2 regions of the uncultured Agrobacterium sp. genome follow, and region 1 is predicted to be linked to the other one. Evidence: predicted binding sites of a transcription regulator. Region 1 holds the regulator's gene; the other holds the start of a gene.

Region 1 (7,304 bases):
CCTTATCGAGGTCAACATCAACAATCTGGCGGCGGTACCCTCTATCGTTTACGGTCTGCTCGGTCTTTCGGTGTTCATCAACTTCATGGGCTTCCCGCGCTCGGCTTCGCTCGTCGGCGGTCTGGTGCTCACATTGATGACGCTGCCCACGATCATTATCGCGACGCGTGCAGCCTTGAAGGCCGTGCCGCCGTCTATCCGCGCAGCCGCACTCGGTCTTGGCGCATCGAAGATGCAGACCATCTTTCACCACGTGCTGCCGCTCGCCATGCCCGGCATCCTGACCGGTACCATCATCGGTCTCGCACACGCCCTTGGCGAAACAGCTCCACTGCTTCTCATCGGCATGGTGGCCTTCGTCGCCAACTACCCGACGACGCCGCTCGATCCTGCAACAGCGCTGCCGGTTCAGATCTACATGTGGGCAAACGAAGCCGAACGCGCCTTTGTCGAGAGAACGTCTGGCGCTATCATCATCCTGCTTATGTTCCTCCTTGTGATGAATGTGGGCGCAATCCTCCTGCGTCGCCGCTTCGAGCGTCGCTGGTAAAAGCATTTTGAGAAAAGTGGATACCTGGTTTCCGTCTGAAAATGCGAAGAACCAAGGGAGAACGGAACAATGAACATGTTGTCGGAAGCAGCAGTTGAAAAGGCGCTGGACAAGAAAATGAATGAAGTTTCCTATAAGATGATCGGCAAGGACGTCTCCGTCTACTACGGCGAGAAGCGCGCCCTTTACGATGTGAACCTCAATGTTCGCGAAAACACCGTAACGGCGCTCATCGGCCCATCCGGTTGTGGCAAGTCCACCTTCCTGCGCACATTGAACCGCATGAACGACACCATCGACGGTTGCCGCGTGACCGGCCAGATCACGCTCGACGGTGAAGACATCTACGATCCTGCAATCGATGTCGTCGAGCTTCGCGCGCGTGTCGGCATGGTGTTCCAGAAGCCGAACCCGTTCCCGAAGTCGATCTACGAAAACATCGCCTACGGCCCGCGCATCCACGGTCTTGCCCGCAACAAGGCGGATATGGATCAGATCGTCGAGTCCAGCTTGCAGAAGGCAGGTCTCTGGAACGAAGCCAAGGACCGCTTGCATGAGTCCGGTACCGGTCTCTCCGGTGGTCAGCAGCAGCGCCTGTGCATCGCGCGTGCTGTTGCCGTTTCGCCGGAAGTCATCCTGATGGATGAGCCCTGCTCGGCGCTCGACCCGATCGCGACTGCCAAGGTCGAGGAACTGATCCACGAGCTTCGCGCCAACTACACCATCGTCATCGTGACCCACTCGATGCAGCAGGCCGCTCGCGTGTCCCAGCGCACCGCCATGTTCCACCTCGGTCATCTGGTCGAGGAGAACGATACGGACAAGATGTTCACCAACCCGGATGACCAGCGTACCCAGGACTATATCATGGGTCGTTTCGGCTGATCCTGCTGTTGCCCGCGCATCCCACCGCGCCTGTCGCTTGAGCCAACAAAAGGCTTGCGACAGGGCGTTTCGAAACTGGAGATTACGACTATGCCGACACATTCCCACATCATGTCAGCCTATGACGAGGAGCTGAAGTTCCTCAGCCGCCGGATCGCCGAAATGGGCGGACTGGCCGAGCAGATGTGCGCCGACGCAGTGCGCGCGCTCGTCAATTCCGATGCGGCCTTGGCGCAGAAGGTCATCTCCGACGATACGATCCTCGATCACGCCGAGCGTGAAATCGGCGACAAGGCGATCGTGACGATCGCCAAGCGTCAGCCGATGGCGGCGGACCTGCGCGAAATCATCGGTTCGCTGCGCATCGCCGCAGACCTCGAGCGCGTCGGCGATCTGGGCAAGAACACCGCCAAGCGCGTCATTGCAGTGGCAGGCACCGGCGTTCCGCGTAAACTGGCGCGTGGCCTGGAGCACCTGTCGGAACTGGCGCTGGTTCAGCTGAAGGAAGTGCTGGACGTCTACTCCACGCGTTCGGCGGAAAAGGCCCAGGCCATCCGCGAGCGCGATGAAGAGATCGACGCCATGTACACCTCGCTCTTCCGCGAGCTTCTGACCTACATGATGGAAGATCCGCGCAACATCACCACCTGCACGCATCTTCTGTTCTGCGCCAAGAACATCGAGCGTGTTGGCGATCACGCGACCAACATTGCCGAGACCATCTACTACATGACCACCGGCAGCCAGCCGGCAGGTGAGCGTCCGAAGGACGATAGTTCCAACACGCTCGGCGCTGTGACCGAGTAAGCGACAGATAGGATCTGGAGCCATGGTGCCGAAAATCGCCGTTGTCGAAGATGAGGAGGCGCTGAGCGTCCTCCTGCGTTACAATCTCGAATCCGAAGGCTATGACGTCGACACTATTCCGCGTGGCGACGAGGCGGAAATCCGCCTCCAGGAGCGCACGCCGGATCTTCTCATCCTTGACTGGATGTTGCCAGGCGTCTCCGGCATCGAGCTTTGCCGTCGCCTGCGTATGCGCCCCGAAACCGAACGTCTGCCGATCATCATGCTGACGGCGCGCGGCGAGGAAAGCGAACGGGTTCGCGGTCTGGCTACGGGCGCCGACGACTATGTCGTCAAACCCTTTTCCACGCCGGAGCTGATGGCACGTGTCAAGGCGATGCTGCGTCGCGCCAAACCCGAGGTTTTGTCCTCGGTGCTGAAATGCGGTGATATCGAACTCGACCGTGAGACGCATCGCGTTCACCGCAAAAGCCGCGAAGTCCGCCTTGGGCCGACCGAGTTCCGTCTGTTGGAATTCCTCATGACGTCGCCGGGACGCGTCTTCTCCAGATCTCAGCTTCTCGATGGCGTCTGGGGACATGACATCTACGTGGATGAACGCACGGTGGACGTCCATGTTGGTCGCCTGCGCAAGGCACTGAACTTCTCGAGCATGCAGGATGTGATCCGTACCGTTCGCGGTGCCGGATATTCCATGGAAGCCTGATTGCCTTAGGGAGCGCTTTCTATCATGGCAAGCGCTCCGATTTTTCTCACGCAGCAGCCTGCAGCATATGGCTACGGGGCGTCAGATCTCGAGGTAGGAAGGGGATAGCGCGCGGCGTCTATTTCGTCCTGCGATAGCGGGCTGCGTTGCAGCACCTCCTCATAGTGGGCTCTGGTTCGAGCGCCATAACTCTCCTTGATGTCGTTCATCAGCTCGATTTCCTGATACATCCAGTTCCAGCGCGAGTAGCGGTCAGGATCGCCAGAGCGACCGGCTTGCTTTTGCCGAAACTCAAGCTCTCGATCGCGCACCAACGCGCTCGAGACGATCGACATCAGTTGGAACGCGGCATCGTCCATGTCGTTCGCCTCGCGCCGCCAATACTCCTTGCCACGCTCTTCGCAGATCAGCCAGTAGCGACCCCGTCGCCATTCGACATATACCGTCCCGTCGCCGCGTGCGCGGCGCGGGATCGGAGGGAAGGGCGTTTTGACCACCTTCGTCCATAGGACCGAGATATAGTCGTAGAGCGTGTCGATCGCGTTCATGGTGGTAGTCTGCGCATGATCGCTGCTGCAGGCAAGTCTGGACCAATTGGATCGAGGAAACGCTTGAAGGAACGCACAAAAAAAGCGGGCCGAAGCCCGCTTTTCGAAATGGTCTTGAAACTGAGCCTTACGCCTTACGGCGTTCGCTCACCGGCTGGTAAGCCATTTTCGCGTGGAACTTGCAATAAGGCGACGCTTCAGCTGCTTCGCAGCCACAGAAGTGGAAGTCGTCCTTGAGCGGGTCACCGACGGGCCACTTGCAGGTACGTTCGGTCAGCTCCGTCAGTGTCAGGCGACGCGAGATCGGGATGACGACATTGTTGGAAGAGCGGACATATTCCATGGGCTCGACCGCGTCGATCTCCATGTCTTCCTTGAACGCGAGAGCGCCAGTGGTGCGTGCAGGTGCAGGACGGCTCGTTGCGACACGGGCCGGAGCAGCCGTGTAGCTTGCTGGGCGCGGCGCTGCTGCAGGACGCTTAGGCGCAGGGCGCGACGTGGCGACCGTGCCGCCAGCCTTGGCGCGACCTGGCAGGTTCAGGCGGTGAACCTTGCCGATGACGGCATTGCGGCTCACACCGCCCAGTTGTGCTGCGATCTGGCTTGCGCTAAGCCCTTCGGACCATAATCTCTTGAGTTTTTCTACTCGTTCGTCCGTCCAGTTCATGCCGCTTCTCCGCTCGTCGCGTTGTTTCGGGCAGAATCCACCTGCGATGCCGTGGAGTGAACCACGCGCAGGCCATTTGCCAGATTGTAGGTGACTAGTTCCGCCGCATTGCAGTCTAGTAATTGACGGTTAACCTAATCGTCGGTTGACTCCGTGACAAGAGTCGCAGGAATCATCTGGAATCGATTTTCCGGTTTTCCCCAACTTGCTTCCCCTGTGAGTCAGAAAGGCAACAGTTGGTGGTTGCTGGAAGCTTGCTTACCAAGGCTTGTAAATGCCCGAAAGTGCCGAGATTTGTTGACATTAGGTGGGGAAGTGACAATAGTGACCTCGCAATGAAGACAGCATGCAAGCCGCCGCGAGGCGGCATTTTTGATTTTCAGGGCAGGGATAACCCGCTAGCCCTATTGACAGTCGTCTGTCCCGACTTGACGTAAGGAGTGATGTCGCCATGGCCGAAACTGCCCCCAAATCCGGGCCGTTGTTCGATACGTTTTCCAGAGCCCCCTTACGCTTCGAACGAGGCGAGGGCGTTTGGCTGATCACGGAAACCGGCGAGCGATATCTCGATTTCGGTGCGGGCGTCGCCGTGACCTCCGTCGGCCACAGCCATCCCCATATGGTTGATTCTCTGAAGGCGCAGGTAGAGAAGGTCTGGCACCTGTCCAACCTTTATGAGGTTGCAGGTCAGGAAGTGCTGGCCAAGCGGCTGACCGATGCGACTTTTGCCGACAAGGTGTTCTTCACCAACTCAGGCGCCGAAGCGCTGGAATGCGCCATCAAGACCGCACGCCGTTATCAATACACCCACGGCCACCCGGAAAAATTCCGCATCATCACCTTTGAAGGCGCGTTTCATGGCCGCACGCTTGCCACCATCGCGGCTGGCGGCCAGGCCAAATATCTGGAGGGTTTCGGCCCCAAGGTCGAGGGTTTCGATCAGGTGCCGTTCGGTGATCTCGACGCGCTCAAAGCTGCTATCGTGCCTGAAACGGCAGCCCTTTTGATCGAGCCGATCCAGGGTGAGGGCGGTATCCGCGTCGTCGCGCCTGAGTTCCTGCGTACGCTGCGGGCGCTTTGCGAAGAGCACGGCCTGCTGTTGATCTTCGACGAAGTGCAGACTGGCGTTGGCCGTACCGGCAAGTTTTTTGCGCATGAATGGTCCGGCGTCACGCCCGACATCATGGCGGTTGCCAAGGGCATCGGCGGCGGCTTCCCTTTCGGCGCTTGCCTGGCAACGGCAGACGCCGCATCCGGCATGACCGCCGGCTCGCACGGGACGACCTACGGCGGCAACCCGCTGGCCATGGCCGCTGGCAATGCCGTGCTTGATATCGTTCTGGCTGAAGGCTTTATCCAGCACGTGCGCGACGTGGCGCTCGTCTTCCGCCAGGGATTGGCTTCGTTGAAGGATCGCTATCCGGATGTGATCGAGGAAATCCGTGGCGAAGGTCTTCTGCTTGGTATAAAGGCGCGGATTCCTTCCGGCGATCTGCTTCAGGCAATGCGCGCAGAACATCTTCTTGGTGTGCCGGCGGGCGATAACGTCATCCGCCTGTTGCCGCCGCTGGTCGTCACCGCTGAAGAAGCGCGTGACGGGCTTGCGCGCATCGAGAAGGCCGCTGAAGCACTTACCACCAAACTGGCAAAGAGCGCCTGACACAAGGCGCATCGAGGGCCGGCGTAAAGGGTGGCCCGCATTGATGGGACTAAATTAAATGGCAAAGCATTTTCTCGACCTTTCGGCCGTCGGCTCGCAAGACCTGCGGCTCATTCTCGAAGACGCAAAGAGCCGCAAGATCGCGACCAAGAACGGAACGGCGGACAAGCCGCTCGCCGGTAAGATGCTGGCGATGATTTTCGAAAAGCCGTCGACGCGGACCCGCGTGTCCTTCGATGTCGGCATGCGCCAGCTGGGTGGCGAAACGCTATTTCTCTCCGGCACTGAAATGCAGCTTGGTCGCGCCGAAACCATCGGCGATACGGCAAAGGTTCTGTCGCGCTATGTGGACGCTATCATGATCCGCACGACCGATCATAACCGTCTGCTGGAGCTTGCCGAACATGCCACGGTTCCTGTCATCAACGGCCTGACGGACGAGACGCATCCCTGCCAGATCATGGCCGACATCATGACCTTCGAAGAGCATCGCGGCCCTGTGATGGGCAAGACGATTGCCTGGACGGGCGACGGCAACAATGTGCTGCATTCGCTGGTCGAGGGCTCTGCCCGCTTCGGCTATAAGATGAACATGGCCGTTCCCATGGGTTCGGAACCGCTGGACAAGTATCTCAATTGGGCGCGCAACAATGGCGGCGAGATCATGTTGTGCCACGATGCCGAGCGCGCCGTTGCCGGTTCCGACTGCATCGTCACCGATACCTGGGTCTCCATGAACCAGGAGCACAAGGCGCGCGGCCATAACATCTTCCAGCCGTATCAGGTCAATGAAGCCCTGATGAAGAAGGCCAATAGAGAGGCGCTCTTCATGCATTGCCTGCCCGCACACCGCGGCGAGGAAGTGACCGATGCGGTGATCGACGGCCCGCAATCCGTGGTCTTCGATGAGGCGGAAAACCGTCTACACGCGCAGAAGGCCGTGATTGCCTGGTGCATGGGCGTCATCTGATCTGGAGTTAGGGTAAAAGCCAGGGGCGCCGCCGGGAACTTGAATTTCCAGCGTAACGCCCCATCTTTACGCCAACCAGTGCTGCCGGTTCACGGCGGCGTTTCATCAATTGTTTATCGCGACATTTGGGCAGGGGATGGTTTCGTTTTGCCATTCCCAGCTTTATCTTTGCGAGAACCGCACAAAAGACCTGCAGATCGCGGCCGAAAACGTGGCGATCGCGTCCGCATTTCGGACGGCAGGTAAGAAGGAGCAGGACCATGGCGGACGTGACCGTAGAACTGGATGATATGAACTTTGCTGGCGACGATAAGGTCGTCCCCTTCCAGGTGGAAGGGCTAGACGTTCGCGGACGCGCAGTGCAGGTCGGTCCGCTCTTGAACGCGATCTTGCAGCGCCATGATTATCCGCCCGTTGTCGCCCGGCTTCTGGCGGAAGCCTTGGTGCTGACGGCGCTGATCGGCACGTCGCTGAAATTCTCCGGCAAGCTCACGGTGCAGACCAAGGGCGA
Region 2 (7,304 bases), on a different contig from region 1:
GCGCAGAAACTGCTGGACCATTTCTACTATTTGAGGACTGATTTTTGAGTGATGCACGGTCGGACTCGAAGCGACCAAGATTTTGAAGCGTAGGGGAAAATGCGGAAGATCGCTAAGCAGATTGGGCGATTCTGGTGATGCCGGTGGCGTAACGATCATCTATCCGCACTATCAAGCCCCTGTTTTGACTTTCTTCTTCGTGGGCGCGGGTGGCGTGACCATCACGGTCTCTGCTTCGCGTGCCAGGCGCGCTTCACGCAGGCGTTCTGTTTTCTTCAGGCGCTGTGCGGTTTCCGCAGCCAGGATCTGAGAAACGGCATCGTTGGTTGCTGTGGCTTTTTGCTGAGGGGTTAGTTTGCCGGGCTTGAAGAATTCATCTTTCGTAGCGGTCATGTCGAAACCCTTTCATTGCGAGAAAGCGCCGTGCGTCTTTGTAGGCGCATGAAGACGCTTTCACTGTTCAATACAAGCATCGCAGTCTGCTGAAAATCTTGCTCGACTTTCAGGTCGATACTGTCGCTATCAGCGTGTGCGTACTGCTTTCTTCGGCATAGGCAGAAGGCCTTCACGCTGCATCTTCTTCTTCGCAAGCTTGCGATGACGACGCACCGCTTCCGCTTCTTCACGAACGCGCTTTTCCGAGGGCTTCTCGTAGGACTGGCGCGCGCGCATTTCGCGCAACAGACCTTCGCGCTGCATCTTCTTTTTCAGTACGCGAAGCGCTTGATCGACGTTGTTATCTCTGACGAGGACTTGCAAAGGCTTTTCCTTACTCGGCTTTACGCCGCTATTTTCTTGTGCGTACCAGATCGTGGTTGATCCAGCCGCCCGGTTTAGAGACTTTAGGAGCGATAGCATCCGGTGTCTGGCTGACCGATGCCTCAACATCGATGTCGTCGTGAGCGACGGTGCGATCGAAGTTTTCGTTGGCCAGCCTGATACGGTATCGTCTGCCGCCCTGTGTTTCCGGCATGACCGCAACAATCTTGGCGCTCTGCTGCGATGCGAGATCACCGTGATGTCTGGATTTCAGAACGATGACATTGCCGATTTTGTAAGACATTCTTGGCATCAGGATCTCCTATGCCATAAAGAACAAAAGGCCGAGCGATGCCCGACCTTTCTTCAGTCACTCAGCGTCTGCTGCCAGTACATCCGTGGTCAGCGTCCGCGAGAGACAATTTATGCCGCCTGAAGGTTGTCGGCGGAGTTCTTGCCGGACCGGCGGTCCTGAACGATTTCGAAGCTGATCTTCTGACCGTCCGTGAGCGAACGCATGCCAGCGCGCTCTACAGCAGAGATGTGGACGAAAACGTCCGTGCCGCCATTGTCAGGCTGAATGAAGCCGAAGCCCTTGGTGGCGTTAAACCACTTTACAGTACCAGTGTTCATAACGATTTCCTTTCGTAGCAATCGTTGTTGGTCCCGAAATACCTTGCGGGATTAGATCGATGTTTTGAGAGGAAATCCGACGGGAGCTAAGCTCTGGACCGACGTCACAAGCAATGGTCGATGCCAGCAATATAGGCTCAATTTTCGGTTTTGCAAGGCCCAATTACAAAATAGCCCAAGAAAGGCAAGTACGCCACGCGGTACTGCGACCAAAGCCGTCTCACTTGGGCCTCCGCCGCTTTTCGATTGCGGGCCGAGCGGCGGAGTTCCCCTCTAAGTGAAAGCAGGGCGCAAACGCACTCTACTTTTTGAAGACCTTCTGCAAGAACGCTTCGAGCGATGGACGCCAGACATCCATCTCGTGACCGAGACCCTTATATTCTACATAATCATATTTGATCTTCTTCTCGTCCAGGGTCGACTTCAACCCGGCGATGTCCTTGCCAGTCACCTGATCCTGTGTGCCGACGGTGACGGTGAAATTGCGAAGGCTCTCGTTGATTTTTTCCGGCGTGTTGAGCGCGGCCTCTACACCCTTGTTCGGAACGGTCGTAGTGGAGACGCCACTAAAGTTCGCGATCCAGCCAAATGTACCGAGATGAGTGAGGCCCGAGACGAGTGCCTGATAACCGCCCTGAGAAAGTCCGACCAGCGCACGGCCATCGGCGTCGTCGCGCACGCGGTAATGCGTCTTCATGTAGGGGATGAGGTCTTCCACCAACTCCCGGTCGATCGCATCCGCATTTGCAGGATAAAACGTCTTGCGGCGGTCTGCCGCGGGGAAGTTTTCCGGGGTGGCCTCCGGTGTGTCAGCCTCTGTGTCAGGAATGACGACAATCATCGGCTCCATCTTCTTTTCCGCAAAGAGATTGTCGAGTATTTGCGGCGCGCGGCCCTGCGTCACCCAGGAATCCACCGTGTCTCCAAAGCCGTGATAGAGATAGAGTACGGGAAGCGGCTTCGATATATCGCTGTAGCCGGGCGGAGTATAGACATAGGTCTGACGTTGCGATTTGAGCGCCTTCGACGGGATTGTCACTAGGCGCAATTCGCCATGCGGCACATCGCGAATATCGAGAATGCTGCCAGGCACGAGCACAAGACTGGTGTTTACCTGTCGTTGGGGCTTGGGCATGTTCGTGCCGGTGTCGATGCTGCGAAAGCCATCGATGTTGAAGTAGTACTCGTAGAGATTGGGCTTCAGCGCTTCGGTCTTTACGCTCCACAGACCATTCTCTGCCTTCGTCATCTCAAGCGGCGCGCGTGAGCCGAGCACGACCGAAACCGCCTTTGCAGAGGGAGCGAAGAGACGGAACGTGATGGAGCCGTCCTTGCCGACTGAGGTAACGAATTCGCTCAAGGGACGGTCGGCGGGTGGTGCCGCAGGTGGATCGATTGCCATGGCAGGTCCGCTCACAATACAGGTGGCAGCGAGTAAATAGGGCAGAATTAAACGCAAATTCCTTCTCCTCCAGATCAAATACCCCCGCGGGTAAACTGTCAGATCAAGAATGGCATTTCAATGAATTAGAAAGCCCTCAAATTTCGGCAGGCCGCCGCGACACGAAGCACTCAGTGCCGGCATGTCGGTAAGAAAAAAGGCGCCGCAGCAAGGGCGCCTTCGTTTCATGGCGTTAGCGTGAGCCTTAGCCGATCATCGCGTTGTCGTCGCGCTTGATGGCGATGATTGTGGAGCGTGGCAATTTACCCTCACCATCGGGGAAAGGAGCGTCGGGATGCTGGATGCCGACGAAGTGGGTGCGCTTGTCGGCAGACCAAGTCTGACCGGTCACTTCCGACCCTTTTGGCGCCGTCAAGAAGCGCTCGATCCGGCCAGTGACGGGATCGCCCGCCAGCATCTGGTTGTTGCCTTGACCGGCAAAATCGCCCTCGTTGCTATCCTCTCCGTCGGTCTGGATCCAGAGCAGGCCGGTCGAATCGAACATCATTCCGTCCGGCGAGTTGAACATGTTGCCGGAGTTGATGTTGGAGGAGCCAGCATAGGAATCTTTATGCACATCCGGATTGCCAGCCATGCAGAAGAGATCCCACTTGAATTTGCCGTCGGCATGATCGTCATTGGCAGGATACCAGCGAACGATTTGGCCGTACTCATTCTTCTCACGCGGATTAGCCGCGTTGACGGCCATCACGTCACCGCCTGCATTGGTGCGAATCTTTCCGTCTTTTACCTCGCCGCGGCGGCTGTTGTTGGTCAGCGCGCAATAGGCTTCAATAGCAACCGGGTTGATGGCGACCCACTCCGGGCGGTCCATGGTCGTGGCGCCAACCTTGGATGCGGCCTGACGGGTAAAGACGCAGATTTCGTCCATCTTCATACCGGTCGATTGCGGCGTCAGAGCTAGCCATTCGCCAATGCCATCATCGGTGAACTTGGCAACATGGAGCGTGCCTTCGTCTAGCAGCTTGGACGTGTCGCCGCCTGGAACATAGATGCCGCTGGAAACGAACTTGTAGAGGAATTCACCGCGCTCATCATCGCCCATGTAAACGACGACGCGACCATCACGCGCCACCACAACAGCAGCGTTTTCATGCTTGATGCGCCCAAGTGCGGTGCGCTTGATCGGCGTAGAGGAGGCATTGGACGGATCGATTTCCACTACATAGCCAGCGCGGCGCGGCTCGTTCGGATTCTTCGAGACATCGAAACGCTCGTCGAACTTCTCATAGCCATAGCGCGTCTCGGCAGCGATGCCATAGCGCTTGAAGTCATCCGGCATTTTGAAGTTGGGCTCAGTGGAGCCGAAATAGCCGTTGAAGTTCTCTTCGCAGGTCAGATAGGTGCCCCATGGCGTGCGGCCTGCGCCGCAATTGTTGAAGGTGCCAAGACAGTCTACACCTTTCGGGTCGGCTGCTGTCTTGACGAGTTCCGAGCCAGCAGCAGGACCGGAAAGCTTCAAGGGCGTGTTGTGGTGGATACGACGGTTGAACGGGCTGCCGACGACGATCTCCCAGCCGTCCTTGCCTTCCGCCACTTCCATGACGGTGACTCCTTGCATGTGCTGCAGGATCTTCACCTCATCCAGATTCGCTGGCATGCCTTTTTCGCGGTGGGGCAGGTTGGTTTCGTTGTTTACATATTCGTGGTTTACCGCGATCAACTGGTGGTTGCCGACGACGAAAAGCTCCATGCCATCGGTGTTCTCTCCGAAAACCTTGTCTGAGTTTTCAACGCTGACGCCTTTTGTAGGGTCGATATCGGCCACGTTGGGGAATAGTGGCTGACCCCACTTGGCAAGCGGCTTCCAGCTATAGCCTTCCGGCACATGGACAGTGTGATCGGTTGCGGCGAGCACCGGCTTGAATGGAAAGCGAGAGGCAGCCTCCTGCGCTTGAGCTGAAGTCGAGGTCGCAAGATTGCCAAGTGTGCCAAGAGCCGCGGCCGCAGAGCCGAAGGCCAGCAAACCACCGAGGAAACCGCGACGCGAGACGGCGGATTCGACGACGCGGTCGAAATCAGTCACGGCTGGCGGGGGATTTTGCAGCTCGTCCCACTCGTCCCAGCTGAGCTTGCTTGTGTCGATGTTGGTCATGGCGCTCTCCGTTTGCTTACTCCGGGAAAATTTCAGGCAGCAACTAAAGCGGGTTTATTACAGCGATGTGACGGGTTGATAGGCGGCGTACCTCTTCAGGTTGCGCCTCTCATGCGACCGCTGGTGTGGGGAAGATGCCTGAGTGGTAGTGGCCGGTCGCATTCCACCCCTTGAATGGACAAATTGCTGTGAATGTCACCCAGAAGCGCCGCGAGCGGTCTACCCGCAGCCTTTGTTGAGCGCGCGATTGGGCACCACGGCTTGCTGGGAGAAAGTCAGCCTGCTCGGAAACGAGATGGCTGGAAAATAACGCCCGGCCCCTGCGCCATCGCTCCTTGAACGCGGTGGCAGGAGTGCCCTGATGGCCCTCAATCGTGCGACCATTTTCTTGTGATGAATAAGGGCAGCGCTTGGCTGCCCTTTGTGATCCTTACAGTCTTGTCCAGGTCTGCGATTTACACAGCACCTTCAACACGCAACCCTTCATGCTGAGGGAATTGCCCGACACCGTGCCGGAGCCGCTATAGGTCTTGTCGGCTGCCGGGTCGGTAATTTCACCCGAGTAGCTGTTGCCGCTGCCCGTCATCTTGCCGATCTGCTTGCCGGCATGTTTTCCCGTCTTCAGCGTCACGCAGAATGCAGAGCCGCACTTTGCGATTGCTGCGGTCTCACCGCTCGCTGTCTTCCAGTTGCCTTCGATGGCTTCGGCAGCAAAGACATTGGTGCTGATCAAAAATGCCAGACCTGTGAGAATCGTCAATTTCTTCATATGGACCTCCCAATCCAAAAAAGGCACGGCAGCGCAGTGCTGCCCGTGGCTTTCGCAACTCCAGTGCGAATGGACATCTTTATAGTTGACGTTCACGTAAAAGGAAACCTGAAGGCGGGGCGGATGAAGAATTTTTGGTGTGTCCTAAGACCGAATGTGTCGCACCCCGAAAACGCAAGCTTCTGCCGTGGTTAGCAGAGCGTTTAAATCCATCCGTAAACTTTTCGTAAAATTGCAGCGAAAACCCTTAATTTGCAGGCCCTCCCATATTTAACAAAAATCCAATTTTACCAATCGTTTGGACTTTATTTGGCCCCCGTTAATCATGGATTTTAAGCGCCCGTTGAAGGCCGTTTGGCATAGTGAGCTCAACAAAGAGCAGGAACAACCTGACGACAGCCGGAGACGAAAAAGCCGCAGAAGACGGTAGCGCTCCAAAGCTGAAAAAGCTTTCGCAGAGAAGCGGACAAACAGGAAGAATACGGGCAAACAGGGACTAGAAAAATGGCAAGATTTGAAATGCGCGATATCGAGTTGGCAGTTGCCGGTGGACAAAGCCGCGCGGATGTCTTCTGCAATCTCGGCCTGATCTATGCAACAGGCCGGGGCTGCCCGGTGGATCTCATTGCCGCCCATAAGTGGCTGAATATCGCAGCCATCAAGGGTTCAGAAAGAGCTGCATCGCTACGCGCCGATCTTGCCCGCAACATGACCAAAGCAGACCTCGCTGCAGCCCTTCGCGCTGCCCGCGACTGGATGACCACGCACTGAATTCCAAGAAGACGATTTCAAAAAGACGGAGCGATCAGAAGATCGCCAGTGGTTTCGACTGGTAACCTCCAGTCCCGGTCGAGACACCCATGATACCGCAAACGCCGACGGCAACGCCGCATGCTTGCAACGAGAGATCAAAACCGTGACCGGCAGAAACAAGGCCGGCACGGTTTTTTCTTGTTTGATTGTCAGCCGATCGCTTTCAAGACTTTCGGCAGAGCCTCGGCGAAAAGGTCGAGCTTGTCGTCCGGGCCAGCGCTCACTCGGATACAGCGGTTGAGCGGTTCCACGCCCGGCATGCGGATGAAGACGCCATGCTCCATTAATCCGTCCACGATGGATTTTGCATAGACGCCGTCTTTGTGACAGTCGATAGCAACGAAGTTCGTCGCCGAGGGGAGGGGCGAAAGACCGTTTTGCCGTGCAATCGTGGAAATACGCTCGCGGGCATTGGCGATGCGCTTCACAACGTCGCGCAGATAGACTTGATCGTTAAGTGCTGCCAGCGCCGCTGCGATCGAAACCCGAGACATGCCGAAGTGATTGCGAATCTTGTCGAATGCTTGCGCATTGCCGAGTGTGCCGATCGCATAACCGACGCGCGCACCGGCAAGACCATATGCTTTGGAAAAAGTCCGCATGCGTAAAACATTCGGCATACCGATCATGGCGCGGACGCTGGGTACCGCACTTTCCGGTGCCGTTTCGCAGTAGGCCTCATCGAGAATCAGCAGGCATGTTTCCGGCAGCGCCTTGGCAAAGGTCAGCACCTCGTTTGCGTCCCACCAACTGCCCATAGGATTGTCGGGGTT

The links. The regulator PhoB, encoded in region 1, activates phosphate uptake and scavenging genes when phosphate is short. The targets are predictions, from matches to a motif close to TGTCATNNANCTGTCAT.
Region 2: a site for PhoB is predicted at 5,006-5,022, ahead of QZ869_RS08425 (PhoX family phosphatase). Genes of this name have one in related genera too.

The regions. Positions count from the first base shown of each region.
Region 1 is NZ_CAJYTV010000016.1:297,125-304,428, forward strand. Features, by position in the region: gene pstA (phosphate ABC transporter permease PstA) at 1-550, shown strand, start outside; gene pstB (phosphate ABC transporter ATP-binding protein PstB) at 620-1,435, shown strand; gene phoU (phosphate signaling complex protein PhoU) at 1,526-2,242, shown strand; gene phoB (phosphate regulon transcriptional regulator PhoB) at 2,265-2,948, shown strand; gene QZ869_RS15005 (hypothetical protein) at 3,020-3,496, opposite strand; gene QZ869_RS15010 (GcrA family cell cycle regulator) at 3,624-4,163, opposite strand; gene QZ869_RS15015 (aspartate aminotransferase family protein) at 4,615-5,823, shown strand; gene argF (ornithine carbamoyltransferase) at 5,882-6,793, shown strand; gene QZ869_RS15025 (Hsp33 family molecular chaperone) at 7,054-7,304, shown strand, end outside.
Region 2 is NZ_CAJYTV010000009.1:240,537-247,840, forward strand. Features, by position in the region: gene QZ869_RS08395 (hypothetical protein) at 1-48, shown strand, start outside; gene QZ869_RS08400 (hypothetical protein) at 172-393, opposite strand; gene rpsU (30S ribosomal protein S21) at 523-759, opposite strand; gene QZ869_RS08410 (cold-shock protein) at 788-1,072, opposite strand; gene QZ869_RS08415 (cold-shock protein) at 1,183-1,392, opposite strand; gene QZ869_RS08420 (alpha/beta hydrolase-fold protein) at 1,694-2,851, opposite strand; gene QZ869_RS08425 (PhoX family phosphatase) at 3,039-4,949, opposite strand; gene QZ869_RS08430 (DUF2147 domain-containing protein) at 5,380-5,718, opposite strand; gene QZ869_RS08435 (sel1 repeat family protein) at 6,223-6,489, shown strand; gene QZ869_RS08440 (pyridoxal phosphate-dependent aminotransferase) at 6,681-7,304, opposite strand, start outside.